Regions from separate parts of the Actinoplanes sp. NPDC051513 genome, predicted to be linked through region 2. Evidence: riboswitches for the same ligand, from Rfam matches in the RefSeq annotation. Region 2 holds a riboswitch; the other holds the start of a gene.
The links. Region 2 has a riboswitch for cobalamin ahead of ACIA5D_RS41440 (ribonucleoside-diphosphate reductase subunit alpha). Riboswitches for the same ligand answer to the same signal wherever they lie in the genome.
Positions count from the first base shown of each region.

Region 1 (7,632 bases), on a different contig from region 2:
CGCGGCGGCGGAGAAGGCGGGGGCCACGGTGATCGACCCGCCGGGGGATCAGCCCTGGGGTGAGCGGCAGGCCGTGCTGACCGATGTCGACGGTCACGTCTTCTGCCTGGTGAGCTGAGCGCCGTGGACGTGGTGATCGGCATCGATACCGGGACCACCGCGACCAAGGGGATCGCGGCGGGGGCCGACGGGCGGCTGCGGGCGCAGACGAGTGTCCACTATCCGCTGTCGGTGCCGGGGCCGGGGCGGGCCGAGCTCGACCCGCGGCACCTGGTCGACGCGGCGGTGAAGGCGCTGACCGACGTGGCGGCCGCCTGCCGTGAGCAGGGGGACCGGGTTGTCGCGGTGAGTCTCAGCGCGTTTCTGCACGGGCTGGTGCCGATGGACTCCGGGAGCGCGCCGCTGGGGCCGTTGGTGACCTGGGCCGACGCGCGGGCCGGCGAGCAATGTGACGAGATCATCGCTTCGGGGCGGGCACGGCAACTGCAGGCGCGTACGGGGACGCCGGTGCACCCGATGTCGCCGCTCGCCAAGCTTGCCTGGTGGCGGGCTAACGACCCGGCGACGCTGCGGGACACGCCGCGGTGGGGCGGCGTGAAAGAGCTGGTCCTGGCCGCCCTGGCCGACGAGGCGTTCCTGCTCGACCTGTCGGTGGCGTCGGGGACGGGGCTCTACGACATCCACGCGCGCCGGTGGGACCCGGAGGCTCTCGAGATCGCCGGGATCGGCTCGGGGCAGCTGGCCGAGGTCGTGCCGACGACGACGATCCTGAAGCTGCGGCCGGGTCTCGGCGGGCTGCCGCCGGGCACGCCGCTGGTCATCGGGGCGGCCGACGGGCCGCTGGCCAACCTCGGCCTGGGCGCCACCCCGGCGGGGGTCGCGGCCGTGTCTCTCGGCACCAGCGGTGCCCTGCGCACGATCGTCGACCGGCCCACCGCCGACGCCGACGGCCGGCTGTTCTGCTACGCGCTCACCGAGGACCGCTGGGCGGTCGGTGGCGCGGTCAACAATGCCGGCTCGGTCGTGCGCTGGGCCGGGCAGAGCTTCGCGGCCGGTTTCGAGCGGCCCGGCGCCGAGGGCGAGGACGAGGACGAGCGGGACGCGGCGCTGCTCACCGAGGCGCAGAGCGCACCGCCGGGCAGCGACGGGCTGCTCTGCCTGCCCTACCTGCTCGGCGAGCGGGCGCCCTGGTGGCGGGCCGGCCTGCGGGGCGCCTACCTCGGACTGCGTCGCGAGCACGGGCGGGCACATCTGGTGCGCGCCGCCGTCGAGGGCGTCTGCCAGCAGCTCGCGCTGGTGCGGGACTCGTTCGCGAGCGAGGGCTTCGAGGTCACCGAGGTGCGGGCCACCGGCGGCGCGGTCGCGTCCGAGCTGTGGGTGGGCGTGCTCGCGGCCGCGCTCGACCTGCCGGTCGCGGTCGCCGACACGCCCGAGGGCACCGCGCTCGGCGCCTGCCTGCTCGGCCTGCACGCGCTGGGCGAACTGCCCGACCTCGACGACGCGGCCCGCCTGGTCGCGATCGGCGAGCCGACCCGGCCCGACCCGGCGAACGCCGCCCTGTACGGCCGGCTGCGCCCGTTCGTGGAGAAGTCGGCGCTCGCCATGATGGAGACGGTGCGTGAGCTCGACCGGCTCGCCCCGCCGAGGTCGCCCGGCACCGAGAAGGCGATCACCGTCACCGGTGGCCGCGTTGACGTGGCGCCGGAGGGTGAGAAAGCATGACCGGCGAGCGGTAGCGGAGGAACCCGGTGCGAATCCGGGGCGGTCCCGCCACTGTGACCGGGGAGCGACCCCTTCGAAGCCACGGCCGTGATGGCGGGAAGGCGAGCGGGGAGCGTCGATCCGGGAGTCAGGAGACTCCGGCCGCTCGTGCCGACCGCCGTGCGGGCGTGGACACCCGCCGCAGAAGGGATCTTCGTGACGCCGTACCCGTTCTCCGCCGTGGTCGGGCTTGCCGACCTGCGCCTCGCGCTCCTGCTGACCGCCGTCTCGCCGCACGTGGGCGGTGTGCTCGTGCGGGGCGAGAAGGGAACCGCGAAGAGCACGGTGGTGCGAGCGCTGGCCGGCCTGCTACCGGCAGTTTCGATCGTACGGGGGTGCAGGTTCGCCTGCGATCCGGCGGCGCCCGACCCCGCGTGCCCGGACGGGCCGCACCCGGCCGACAGCCCGGTGGTGTCGCGGCCGGCCGCGCTGGTGGAGCTCCCGGTCGGGGCGACGGAGGACCGCGTCGTGGGCACGCTCGACATTCAGCGGGCGCTCGCGGACGGGGTCAAGGCGTACGAGCCGGGGCTGCTGGCGGCGGCACACCGTGGCGCCCTGTACGTCGACGAGGTGAACCTGCTGCCCGATCACCTGGTGGATCTGCTGCTGGACGCGGCGGCGATGGGACGGGCGCACGTCGAGCGGGACGGGGTGTCGGTCAAACACGCGGCCCGGTTTCTGCTCGTGGGGACGATGAACCCGGAGGAGGGCGAGCCGCGGCCCCAGCTCGTCGACCGGTTCGGGCTGGTGGTGACGGTGGCGGCGCCGCGGGAGGCCCGGGAGCGGGCCGAGGTGGTGCGCCGGCGTCTCGCGTACGAGGCGGATCCGGTCGGGTTCGCGGCGCGGTTCGCCGCCGAGGAGCGCGAGCTGGCCGGGCGGATCGTGACGGCGCAGGCGCTGCTGCCCCGGGTGGCGCTGCCGGACGGCGAGCTCGACCGGATCGCCCGGGTGTGCCTGGCCTACGGCGTCGACGGGATGCGGGCGGACATCGTGGTGGCCCGGTGCGCGGTGGCGCTGGCGGCGTGGCACGGGCGCTCGACGGTCACCGCGGACGATGTGCGGGATGCGGCCCGGCTCGCGCTGCCGCACCGCCGGCGGAAAGATCCGCTGGACCCGCCGGGGACCGACGAGCAGCGGCTCGAGGACGCGCTCGCCGAAGCCGAGCAGGAGCGGCAGGCCGAGCTGGAGCGGGCCGAGCAGGAGCAGGCCGAGCTGGAGCGGGCCGAGCTGGAGCGGGCCGTGCAGGAGCGGGCCGAGCCGGAGGGCGACCCCGATGGCGACGGTGCTCCGCCGGGTGGGCCATCGCGGCCGGACGGCCCCGATCCCGGCGGCCCGGGTGGTTCGGGCGGCAGTCCCTCCGGTGGCCCGCCTCCGCCCGGCCCCGCGCCGACCGACATTTCCGAAAAATCCGGCATGGACGGCGATGGTGGCGCCGACGAGGCCGACAGTGGCCGGGTGGCCGTCTCCGCCGGGAACCCCTACCGGACGCGCGCGCTCTCGATCGCCCGCCGCGGCGAGGGCGGCCACGCCGGCCGCCGCTCCCCGGCCTTCGCCCGTCGCGGCCGCGTGATCGGCAGCCGCATCCCGCGCGGCAAGCTGGCCGGCGCCCCGCATCTGCCCGCGACCCTGCGAGCCGCCCTGCACCGCGGCGCCCGCGCCGTCGACCCCCGCGACCTGCGCGAGTCGGTGCACGTCGGCCGGGAGGCGAACCTGGTGCTGTTCGTCGTCGACGCCTCCGGCTCGATGGCCGCCCGCAAGCGCATGACCATCGTCAAGACCGCGGTCCTGTCCCTGCTGCGCGACGCCTACCAGCGCCGCGACCGGATCGGGATGATCACCTTCCGCGGGCACGACGCCGAGCAGGTCCTGCCGCCGACCTCCAGCCACGAGGTGGGCGTCCTGCGCCTGGCGAGCCTGCGCACCGGCGGCCGCACCCCGCTGGCCGCGGGCCTGCGCGCCGCCGCCGCCACCATCGCCACCGAGCGCCGCCGCGACCCGCGCCGCCGCCCGCTGCTCATCGTCGTCACCGACGGCCGGGCCACCAGCGGCCCCGACCCGGTGACGGTCGCCCCCGCGCTCGCCGGCGTGGCCGCGGTGGTCGTCGACTGCGAGTCCGGCCCGGTCCGCCTGGGCCTGGCCCGGCGGCTGGCCACCGCCCTCGACGCCGATCTCATGCCGCTGGACCGGCTGGAAGCCGCCGCCGGCCCGGCCGCCCGCCCCGCTTCCGGCCCAGCCGCCGGCTCCGGGTCCGGCCCAGCCGCCGGCTCCGGGTCCGGCCCAGCCGCCGGCTCCGGGTCCGGCCCGGCCGCCCGCCCCGCTTCCGGCCCAGCCGCCGGCCCTGCCTCGAGGAGCGCCGCCTGATGCCGCAGGGCAAGGTCACCACCGTGCCGCAGGACGGCCTCACCACCCGGCAGCGCCGCCGGCAGGCCGTGCTCGCCGTGCACACCGGCCACGGTAAGGGAAAGTCGACGGCCGCCTTCGGGATGGCGCTGCGGGCCTGGAGCGCGGGCTGGCCGATCGGGGTCTTCCAGTTCGTGAAGTCCGAGAAATGGCGGGTCGGCGAGGAGGCCGCGCTCAAGGCTCTCGGCGCCACGGGCGGGCCGCCGGTCGCCTGGCACAAGATGGGCGAGGGCTGGTCGTGGATCCAGCGGGCCGGCACCGAGCGGGACCACGCGGCCGAGGCGGCCGAGGGCTGGGCGCAGATCAAGCGCGACCTGGCGGCCGAGACCTACCGGTTCTACGTGCTCGACGAGTTCACGTACCCGATGAAGTGGGGCTGGGTCGACGTCGCGGACGTCGTGGCCGCGCTCGCCGAGCGCCCCGGCACGCAGCACGTCGTGATCACCGGGCGGGACGCGGCGCCGGAGCTGGTCGAGGCGGCCGACCTGGTGACCGAGATGACCAAGGTGAAGCACCCGATGGACGCGGGGCGCAAGGGACAGCAGGGCATCGAGTGGTGAACATCCCGCGCGTCGTGATCGGCGCGCCCGCCTCGGGACACGGCAAGACCACGGTCGCCACCGGTCTGCTGGCCGCCTTCGCCCGTCGCGGCATGCCGGTCGCGCCGTTCAAGGTCGGCCCCGACTACATCGACCCCGGCTACCACGCCCTCGCCGCCGGCCGCCCCGGCCGCAACCTCGACCCCGTGCTGGTCGGCGAGAGCCGGATCGGCCCGCTGTTCGCGCACGGCGCGGCCGGCGCGGAGCTGGCGATCGTCGAGGGCGTGATGGGCCTCTACGACGGCCGTACCGGCGCCGGCGACACCGGCTCGACCGCCCAGGTGGCCGGGCTGCTCGACGCGCCGGTGATCCTGGTGGTCGACGCCGCCGCGCAGGGCCGCTCGATCGCCGCGCTGGTGCACGGCTTCCGCAGCTTCGGCAGCGTCCGGCTGGAGGGTGTGATCCTCAACCGGGTCGGCTCCGACCGGCACGAGGCGCTGCTGCGCGAGGCCTGCGAGGAGGTCGGCACCCCGGTCCTGGGCGCGATGCGCCGCGCCGACGCGGTGGCCGCCCCCTCCCGTCACCTGGGCCTGATTCCCGCCGCCGAGCGCCGCGCCGAGGCCCGGGCGTCGGTGGATGCGCTCGCCGCCCTGGTGGCGGCGTCGGTGGACCTCGACGAGGTCCTGGCGGTCGCCCGCTCCGCGCCGCCGCTGCTCGCGCAGCCGTGGAGCCCGTCGGAGGCCGTCGGGGAGCCGATCGAGGGGCGCCCGGTCATCGCGCTGGCCGGCGGTCCCGCGTTCTCGTTCTCCTACGCCGAGACGCCGGAGCTGCTCACGGCCGCGGGCGCCGAGGTGGTCGTCGTCGACCCGCTGCGCGACGAGAAACTGCCGGCGAGAACGCGCGGCCTGGTGGTGGGTGGCGGTTTCCCCGAGGTGTACGCGTCGGAGCTGTCCGCCAACGAGCCCCTGCGCCGCGAGGTGGCCGCCCTGGCCGCCGCCGGCGGGCCGATCGTCGCCGAGTGCGCGGGCCTGCTGTGGCTGTGCCGCACCCTGGACGACGCGCCCATGTGCGGGGTGCTCGACGCCGAGGCCGTCATGACCCCGACCCTGACCCTCGGCTACCGCGACGCCGTGGCGCTCACCGACAGCCCCCTGGCCCCGGCCGGAACCCGGGTCACCGGCCACGAGTTCCACCGCACCGCCGTCCACCCCCGCTCGGGTCTGCTGCTCTCCCCGGCCGCCGGCGGGGCCTGGCAGTGGCGCGGCGCCGACCCCGAGGGGTTCGCGCTCCCGTCGGTCCACGCCTCCTATCTGCACCTGCACTGGGCGGGAGCGCCCGCGCTGGCCCGCAACGTGGTCGCAGCGGCCCGGGCCCGCGCATGACCGGTCGAGCCGCGTCCGGCCGGCTGATCGTCGCCGCGCCGGTGCCCGGGTGACCGCGGGCGGCGGCCGGCCGGGCCTCGACCGCCACGTCGTGGTCGGCCTCGGAGCACGGCCGGGGCGGGCGGCGGCCGAGCTCACCCGTGCGATCGGCGCCGCTCTGGCCGAGGCGGGCCTGACGGCGGCCGACGTGCGGGTGCTCGCCACGCTCGACCGCCGGGCGGCCGAGGACGGCGTCCGGGCCGTGGCCGCCGCGCACGGGTGGGAGCTGAGCGGCTTCCGGGCCGAGGAGCTCGGTGCTCACGACGTACCCAGCAGGAGCGAACGAGTCGCGGCGGCCGTAGGCACCCCCAGCGTCGCCGAAGCGGCGGCCCTGGCCGCCGGCGACGAGCTCATCCTCCGCAAGCGCGTCTTCCCCGGCATCACGGTGGCCATCGCGCGAGGGTTTTCCCTTGCGTCACCGCGGGGCGGCTTCGCAGGGTAGGCCCCGCCACCTCCCGCCCATAGGCTCCGGTCGATATATCGACCATCGGAGGTGCAAGGTGCAGGTCCGTACCCGGGCTGTCCTGTCTGCCGCCATCCTGGCAGCCGGAGCCGCCCTCGTCGCCGCCGTCTCGACGCCACCCGCGTCGGCCGCGGTCGTCCACCGTGTGCTGTTCGACAACAGCAAGGCCGAGACGGCGGGCAACGCCGACTGGATCATCAGCACGTCCCAGCCCGACCCGCTGGGGCAGAACCCGAACCCGTCCTCGGAGACCTCGTGGACGGGCGCGCTCTCGGCGTGGGGGGTGGCTCTGCAGCGCACCGGTTCCTACAGCCTCAAGACGCTGCCGGCCGGCAACGCCATCACGTACGGGGGCTCCGGCGCCCTTGATCTGAAGAATTTCGACGTCTTCGTGCTGCCCGAGCCGAATGTGCTGCTGAGCGCGGCCGAGAAGACGGCGATCATGAAGTTCGTCCAGGCCGGCGGCGGGTTCTTCCTGATCGTCGACCACACCGGCAGCGACCGGAACAACGACGGGTACGACTCCGTCGAGGTCGCCAACGATCTGCTCACCAACAACGGCGTCGACAACACGTCGCCGTTCGGGTTCAGCATCGACTCGAACGACATCTCCAGCGAGAACCCGGTGGCGATCTCGAGCAGCACCGACCCGGTGATCAACGGCCCCTACGGCCGGGTGACCGGCAGCATCATCCGCGACGGCAGCACGCAGACCCTCGACAAGACCGCGAACTCGAGCGTCAAGGGGCTGGTGTGGCGCCCGGGGTCGAGCCAGAGCGGCACCACCGGCGCGTTCTTCACGACCAGCACGTTCGGGTCGGGGCGGGTCGCGGTGTGGGGCGACAGCTCGCCGATCGACGACGGGACCGGGCAGTCCGGCAACACGCTCTACGACGGCTGGAACGATCCGGCGGGAACGAACGACTCACTCGCCTTGAACGCCACCGCATGGCTGGCCGGGACCGGCACGCCGACGACCTCCCCGACCACCTCTCCGACGACCGGACCCACGGGATCCTGCGCCACGGGCCAGCTGCTGGCGAACACG
Region 1 is NZ_JBITDW010000004.1:25,906-33,537, forward strand. It holds gene ACIA5D_RS14530 (VOC family protein) at 1-118, shown strand, start outside; gene ACIA5D_RS14535 (gluconokinase) at 124-1,722, shown strand; cobalamin riboswitch at 1,739-1,860, shown strand; gene ACIA5D_RS14540 (VWA domain-containing protein) at 1,870-4,122, shown strand; gene cobO (cob(I)yrinic acid a,c-diamide adenosyltransferase) at 4,122-4,721, shown strand; gene ACIA5D_RS14550 (cobyrinate a,c-diamide synthase) at 4,715-6,082, shown strand; gene ACIA5D_RS14555 (cobalamin biosynthesis protein) at 6,132-6,563, shown strand; gene ACIA5D_RS14560 (hydrolase) at 6,622-7,632, shown strand, end outside.
Region 1: it holds a riboswitch for cobalamin, as region 2 does, so the genes downstream of both, ACIA5D_RS14540 (VWA domain-containing protein) here and ACIA5D_RS41440 (ribonucleoside-diphosphate reductase subunit alpha) in region 2, are expected to answer to the same signal.

Region 2 (7,632 bases):
CGGCCCTCGGGCGAGTTGACGTGCTGGTAGAGGTTGAGCACCAGGTTGTTCGTCACGATCGTGTCGCCGGTCGCGAAGAACGCGACCAGGCGCGAAACCAGGTGCTGCTCGGCGGAGGAGAGGCGGGAGAGGTCGGCCAGGTCGGAGTGCAGGTCGACCTCCTCCACGGTCCAGGTGTTCTTGATGGCGTCCTTGTAGCGGTCGAAGAAGTGCGGGTACTTCATCGGCCGCAGGGTCAGGTCCATTCCGGGGTCGAGCAGCATTACTGGCAGGCCTCACATGACTCGGGGTTTTCCAGGGAACAGGCGACCGCCTCGACCGGCGCGATGGACACCGTCGCCTGCTGTATGCGCGTCGCGGGGCGCGAGCGCAGGTAGTACGTGGTTTTCAGGCCGGATTTCCAGGCGTGCAGGTACATCGACGAAAGACGGCCGATGGTGGGCGCGCTCAGGAACAGGTTCAGCGACTGCGACTGGTCGATGTAGGGGGCGCGGGCGGCGGCCAGGTCGATCAGGGCACGCTGCGGAAGCTCCCACGCGGTGCGGAAAATTTCGCGTACGTCGGCCGGCAGATCGGCGATGCCCTGCACGGAACCCTCGGCCCGCTTGATCTGCTCTCGGATCGGCGCCGTCCACAGGTTGCGCGTCTTCAGCTCGCGTACCAGATAGGTGTTGATCTGGAGAAACTCGCCGGACATGGTTTCGCGTTTGAACAGGTTGGACACCTGCGGCTCGATGCATTCGTAGCAGCCGGCGATCGAGGCGATGGTCGCGGTCGGGGCGATCGCGACCAGCAGGGAGTTTCGCAGGCCGGTCTCGGCAACTTTCGCTTTCAGCGCCGCCCACCGGTCGGTTTGGACGGGCGAGACTCCCCACAGGTCCGGGTGCAGATCACCCTGGGCGGCGCGGGTTTTCTCGTACGCGGGGTTGGCGCCGAATTCCGTGGCCAGAGCCGCCGAGGTTTCCAGGGCGGTGAGGAAAATTTCCTCCTGCACCCGGGTCGAAAGCTCGTTCGCATCCGCGGAGTCGAACGGCAGGCGCAGCGTGAAGAACGCGTCCTGCAGGCCCATGAGGCCGAGGCCGACCGGGCGCCAGCGGGGGTTCGAGGCGGCGGCCTGCGGCGACGGGTAGTAGTTGATGTCGATGACCCGGTCGAGAAAGACAACCGCGGTCCGGACCGTCGAACGCAACCTTTCCCAGTCGACGCCGTCGGCGGTCACGTGGGCGCCGAGGTTGATCGAGCCGAGGTTGCAGACCGCGGTCTCGTCGTCGCTGTTCACCTCGAGAATCTCGGTGCACAGGTTGGAAAGGTGGATGGTGTTGCCCGGCGCGCCCGTCTGGTTGGACAGCGCGTTGGAGCGGTCCTTGAAGGTCATCCAGCCGTTGCCGGTCTGGGCCAGGGTGCGCATCATCCGGCCGTACAGATCTCGGGCCTTGACGGTTTTTACGGCCTTTTTCTCGGCGTTGCGGTAGGCGAGGTCGAACTCCTCGCCGAACAGGTCGGGGAGCTCGGGCGCGTCGGAGGGGTCGATCAGCGACCAGTCCTCGTCGGCCTCGACCCGGCGCATGAACTCGTCGGGGATCCAGTTGGCCAGGTTCAGGTTGTGCGTGCGGCGGGAGTCCTCGCCGGTGTTGTCGCGCAGCTCCAGAAACTCCTCGATGTCCGGGTGCCACGGCTCGAGGTAGACGCAGGCCGCGCCCTTGCGGCGGCCGCCCTGGTTGACCGCGGCCACGCCGGCGTCGAGCGTCTTGAGGAACGGGACGATGCCGTTGGACTTGCCGTTCGTGCCGCGGATCAGCGCGCCCCGGCCCCGCACGCGGGTCCAGGAGATGCCGATGCCGCCGGAGAACTTGGAAAGTTTCGCGACCTGGTGGTAGCGCTCGTAGATCGAGTCGAGCTCGTCGCGCGGCGAGTCGACCAGGAAGCAGGACGACATCTGGGTGTGCCGGGTGCCGGCGTTGAACAACGTCGGTGAGCTGGGCAGATACGCCAGCGACGACATGAGGCGGTAGAAGCCGATCGCCTCGGCCGGTGTCTCGGACAGGCCGCAGGCGACGCGCAGCAGCCAGTACTGCGGCGTCTCGACGACGGTGCGCAGCTGGGGATGGCGCAGCAGGTAGCGGTCGGCCACGGTGCGCAGGCCGAAGTATTCGAACCTCCGATCCGCTGCCGGGTCGATCGCGTCGTCGAGCTTTCGCGCGTTGCGGGCCACGAACTCAGCGGTCGCGTCGCCGATCAGGCCCAGGCCGTGGCCGTAGCGGATCGACTGGCTGAAGCTGGCCACGCCTTGCAGCCGCACTTCCTTGTCGACGTACGCCGAAAGCAGGCGCGCCGCGAGCCGCGAGTACTGTGGCTCCTCGCCGATCAGCTCGGCGGCCGTCTGGATGGAAAGTTTGTCGAGCTCGGCGGTGGTGGCGCCGTCGTAGAGCCCGCTGATCGTCTTGGTCGCGACCCGCAGCGGATCGACCTCGTCCAGGCCGGCCACCCACCGCTCGACCGCCCGCACGATCTTGTTGACGTCGACCGGTTCCAGGTCGCCGTTGCGCTTGCGCACCTGCATGTCCGTCCCCCTCGTCGTGGTGAAGGACGCGCAGGAGGACGCCACCGGCAACGAAAGCCGGCTGATGGCGTCGGCCGTCCCGCGCGGCCTTCGACCGCCGCATACCGGGCGGCATGCGGCGCGCTGGCAGGTCTTCGGACTCGTGGGCATGACACGTACGCCTACCGGCCGTCGCTTCCCAGGCCCGGGCCCAGTGCTCGTGACGGCTTTCGTTCCCACTTACCGCTGCGGGGCAGTCCCGGATTTCCACCGGGTTCCCTCTTGCCTCGACCCTCCGCATCGGAGGGCCGAACCAGCTGCGAGAGACACCATATATGGGTACGGGGGTGCCAGTGCAACCCCAGATGATGTGTCGGCGTGTCGCGTCATGGAGATCACCGCGCGTGTGCGAAGCTCGGGCATCCGGTAACTGGGGGAGGGCACGACGTGACCGACGAGAGGCCTCCGCTGAGGAGATCGGCCGTCATCTCGCGGGGGCGGGCGGCAGGGTCGAAACGGTACAGTTTCACCCGTCGTTCTCCTACGAGGACTTCATCGAAGGGCTGCGGCCGGTGCCGGGCGATGGTGGCCTGCCGTACCTGACCGAGTACTGGTTCGAGCATCGGTCGCGGCTGAACGACCTCGACGCGAGCGTCGCCAAGATGCTGTCCGAGGAAGCCTGACCGTGGAGGTGGTGGAGTACCGGGCGGCGGCCCTGCCGTTGGCGCCGGCTGAGCTCGACTACCTGCTCGGTCTCGTGCGCGCTGCCTCCGGGCAGCGCGTTCTGCAGAGCATCGCGCCCACCCGCGAGCCGGGCATCTTCGAGGTGACACCCGGGCCGTTCGTCGGCCGGCTCGGCCTGCCCTCTGGGCGATGGATCGACTTCCGGAGCCGGTTTCCGCTGACCGACGTCGTCGAGCTCATCCGCCAGTCCGGCCGGCGGCCCGTCCTGGCCGGCACCTTGCCCGCGGACGCCGTCGCGAGCCGGTTCCTCGCCGACGCCATCGCGCTCGCGTTCGCCCGGGAGGTCGAGCACCTGGTCGGCCGGGGCCTGGCCAAGGGGTACGTTCCGGTGCGCCACGTGCGCCCGCCGTACCCGGGGCGCCTCGATGTCGCCCATCACCTCGGGAGGCTGGGCGCCAGGCCGGACAAACTCGCCACGATCGCCCGGCGTCTCACCGTCGACGTCAAGGAGAACCGGGCGCTCGCGGCGGCGCTGGACGTTCTCGTGCGGGTCCCCCTCGCCCGGGAGTCCGCGACGCGGCTGGCCGCGCTCGGGCCGGCGTTCGGCCGGGTCTCGCGCGAGCCATGGCGGGCGGACGACGTCGGCCGTATGCATTTGACGAACCTGACCGCGCACTACCGGAACGCGCTCGCGCTGGCCGAGACGATTCTGCGGTCCCAGTCGATGGCGCCCGCGTCGTCGGGGCTCGCGGGCGGCTCGCTGCTGTTCCACATGCCCAAAGTCTGGGAGACCTACGTCGCGCAGTGGCTTCGCCGGAAATGGCCGCACCACGATGTGCGCGCACCGTATTCGTTCCCGCTGACGAAAGACGGGCAGAATGCGGAGGCCGACGCGACGGTCTGGGATGGCGACCGGCTCGTCGCGCTCTACGACGCCAAGTACAAGTGGCCCGACCACGCGCCCGACCGGGCCGACGTCTACCAGATGGTCACCTACTGCGAGCGGCTCGCTCTCGCCGAGTGCACGCTGGTCTATCCGGTCGAGGCGGCCCGGCCGGCCGTGACCGTCGGCTCGCGGACGGTTCACGTGCTCGGGCTGATGCCGAGCCTGGAGCACGGCCTAGCTCAGCCGGACCCGCACACCGGCGGTGAGGAACGAGTCGCGTAGCTCGACCGCGGTCAGTTTCGTGCCGGTCGGGACGTCGAAGACCAGCGTTCCCTTCGCCGAGCGTCCGGGGCCGATCTGTTCCAGGAACGCCTGGACGCCCGGGTTGACCGGGAACTCGGCGCTGTCGTCGTTCGGGTACGCGACGTTCTTCGCGTCCAGCGCTGTCTGCGAGCCGCCGGCGAACGTTCGCGCCTCGATTCCGAGGTTCTTGACCGTCACGCCCACCAGGCAGTACTCGCCACGCGCTCGCCGCACGACGGCGTCATCGCCCAGGGTCCTGCTGCCGCAGGCGGCCTGGGTGACGGTGAACTCGAGTTTTCCGTCCCGGACCGGGGTGTTCATGCCGGCCGACTTCGGCTCGGGCCTCGGCGCGGAGACCGGCTCGGAAAGTGAATGGAAATTCGCCAGCGCTACGCCAGACACGCTCAGGGCGAAAAGGACGGCGACGGCGACGATCAGGAGCGGGTCCCTCTTCCGCTTCGGCTGCGGCTCTTGCGACACGACGATGGCTCCATGCGGGCCGGTGCAGGGCTGGTGAGCGCGGCCGGCCACCAGCCCTGGAGACCGGCCGCACATACGCCCAACGGCGTTCGTCGCTGCCGGGGAGTCGCCCTAACGGCTGACTTCGCGTGCCGTCTGTCGGAGGCGGGCGTGAATGCCCTCGTACGCGTCCACGCCGCCGAGATACTTCTTCCGGACCTTCGCCAGCATCGTGTAGTTCGGGTCGCACACGTTTCCGACGGGAGCGGTGCCGGCCTGGCTGATCAGTTGATAGGCGTCGAGGGTGTCGAGGCCGGTCATCTCCGCGGTCCAGGTGATCAGGTCGTGCTGGCTCATGCGGTAGGCGTCCTCCAGCGGGCGTGCGGAGCCGGCCGACATCAGCGCATCGTCGGTTTCGAAACGCGGCGTCGGTGTGGCCGCGCCCTTGATGACGTCGAGGATCACCACCGTGTTCATGGCGGCCTCGACGGCCGTGCCGCACACCTCGCCGTCGCCCTGGCGGCAATGGCCGTCGCCGAGGGCGAACAACGCGCCGGGCACGTTGACGCCGAAATACGCGGTGGTGCCCGCCCGTAGCTCCGGCGTGTCCATGTTTCCGCCGTGCACGTCGGGGACGATCGTCATCCTCGACTCGAACGCGGCCGGCGCCACTCCCGCCGTACCGTGCATGGGATCCAGCGGAAGCTCCATGCTGAAGTCGCCGCGCCGGGCGTGATAGCGCACCCAGCCGGCGTCGACGTCCACGTCGTAGCGCCAGACCACCTCGTCGAGCGGCGGATGCAACGTGGCCGTGGTGTGGGTGCCGGTGAGCGCGCCGAAATGCGGAAATGTCGACGAGACCGCCCAGTCCCGGGCCGGCGTGATGGCGACGAAATGCACCGCGAGGGTGTCGCCGGGCTCGGCGCCCTCGACGAAGAACGGGCCGGTCACCGGGTTGAGATAGGGAAACTCGCAGACCACCGACGGCAGGTCGGTGACGTCCCGGACGAGGCCGCCGAAGCAGTCCTCGGTGTACAGCTCGACGATCGTGCCGGGCTTCACGCTGCGGACCGGCTCGCGCCCACCGAACGTGTACGACAACTCTGAAACATCGGGTACGTACTTCACGACTCGCTCCCTTGCGAGAGACCGGCGAGCTGCGGGCGCCGGCCGCTGACGTAGAACGAGATCAGCACTATCACGCCGATGCCCAGCCAGATGAAACCGAGCGTCTGCGCCGCGATGTCCGCGTTGATCACCACGTAGAGCAGGATCAGGAAGCCGAGCACCGGGACGACCAGGTGCCGCAGCCAGTCGCGGCTGTGCTGCCGCACCACGTAGTGCACCACCACGGCGACGTGCAGCGCCAGGAAAGCCGTCATCGCGCCGAAATTCACCAGGGTGGACAGCAGCGAGATGCCGTCGTCGCGCGACGCCATGTAGAGGCCAAGCGCCAGGGAGACCGCGGCCACCAGCAGCGTGGCGTTGGCGGGAACCTTGTGACGCTCGTTGATTTTCGCGAGGAAACGCGGCATCTGGCGGTCGCGGGCCATCGCGTAGAGCAGGCGGCTCGTGGCGGCCTGCGCGACCAGTGAGTTGGCGAAACCCCAGGCTATCGCGGTGGCCAGGGCGGTCAGGCTGGCAAGCCAGCCACCGCCGGCGGCACGGGCCGCGTCGTAGAAAGCGGTCCCCTCGGGGTCACCGTTCGCCAGAAGACCAGGAGCATCGGGTACGAGCAGAGCGGCCACCCAGGTCTGCACGATGAACAGGGTGCCGGCCAGCAGGAGGGCGCCGACCATGGCGCGGCCGATCTGGCGCGCGTCCTCGCGGCTTTCTTCGGCGAGCATCGAGATGCCGTCGAAACCGAGGAACGAAAGTACGGCGATGGAGACCGCCCCGAAGACGACCGACCATTCGAAGGTGTCGGCGTTGAACAGCGGCGCCCAGAAACCCGCATCCGCGTGGACCTTCCCGGAGAACAGGGCCCACAGGCCCACGACCAGGAAGATCGCAAGGATGATCAGCTCGGCCACCAGCATCAGCTTGTTGACGCGGGCGGTCATCTGGATGCCCAGATAGTTGACGACGGTGTTGAGCAGGACGAACGCGACCAGCCACAGCCACACCGGTATCCCCGGCACCAGCGAGTGCATGGCCACGCTCGCGACCAGATAGAGCAGGCCGGGGACCAGCACGTAGTCGAGCAGGATCACCCACCCCGCCAGGAAACCGACGGGAGGCGCGATGCCGCGCCCCGCGTAGCTGTAGACCGAGCCGGCCATGGGAAAGGCGCGGACCATCTGCGAATAGGAGAGCGCCGTGAACATCATCGCGATCATGCCGATGACGTACGCGAGCGCGACCATGCCGCCGGAGCCGCTGTAGACGCTTCCGAAGATCCCGAATGGTGCGATCGGCACCATGAAGATCAGCCCGTAGATCAGCAGGTCGGTGAAGCTCAGCGATCGGCTGAGCTCCTGCCTGTAACCGAACTGCTCGAGTTCTGCCACGGCGTGAACATTATTGCAAATGTTTCGATGGGTCACGCGTCCCTTCGGTTGAAAAGGATCAGCGCCGCGGCCAGCGAAAAGGCGGTGAAGGCGGCGAACACGGCGGCCGACGGCCAGCGGGAGAGCATGTCCAGCTCGGTGGCGCTGCCGCCGGACGCCTCGCCCGCGAAAGTCACCAGCTGCATGCCCGCGGTGAACGGCAGAAACCTGGCGTACGGCGCCACCCAGTCGAACGACGGGACGAACTGCAG
Region 2 is NZ_JBITDW010000023.1:105,918-113,549, reverse strand. It holds gene ACIA5D_RS41445 (ribonucleotide-diphosphate reductase subunit beta) at 1-263, opposite strand, end outside; gene ACIA5D_RS41440 (ribonucleoside-diphosphate reductase subunit alpha) at 263-2,560, opposite strand; cobalamin riboswitch at 2,668-2,872, opposite strand; gene ACIA5D_RS41435 (hypothetical protein) at 2,944-3,222, shown strand; gene ACIA5D_RS41430 (McrC family protein) at 3,225-4,391, shown strand; gene ACIA5D_RS41425 (DUF4352 domain-containing protein) at 4,344-4,892, opposite strand; gene ACIA5D_RS41420 (acetamidase/formamidase family protein) at 5,004-5,999, opposite strand; gene ACIA5D_RS41415 (APC family permease) at 5,996-7,381, opposite strand; gene ACIA5D_RS41410 (hypothetical protein) at 7,414-7,632, opposite strand, start outside.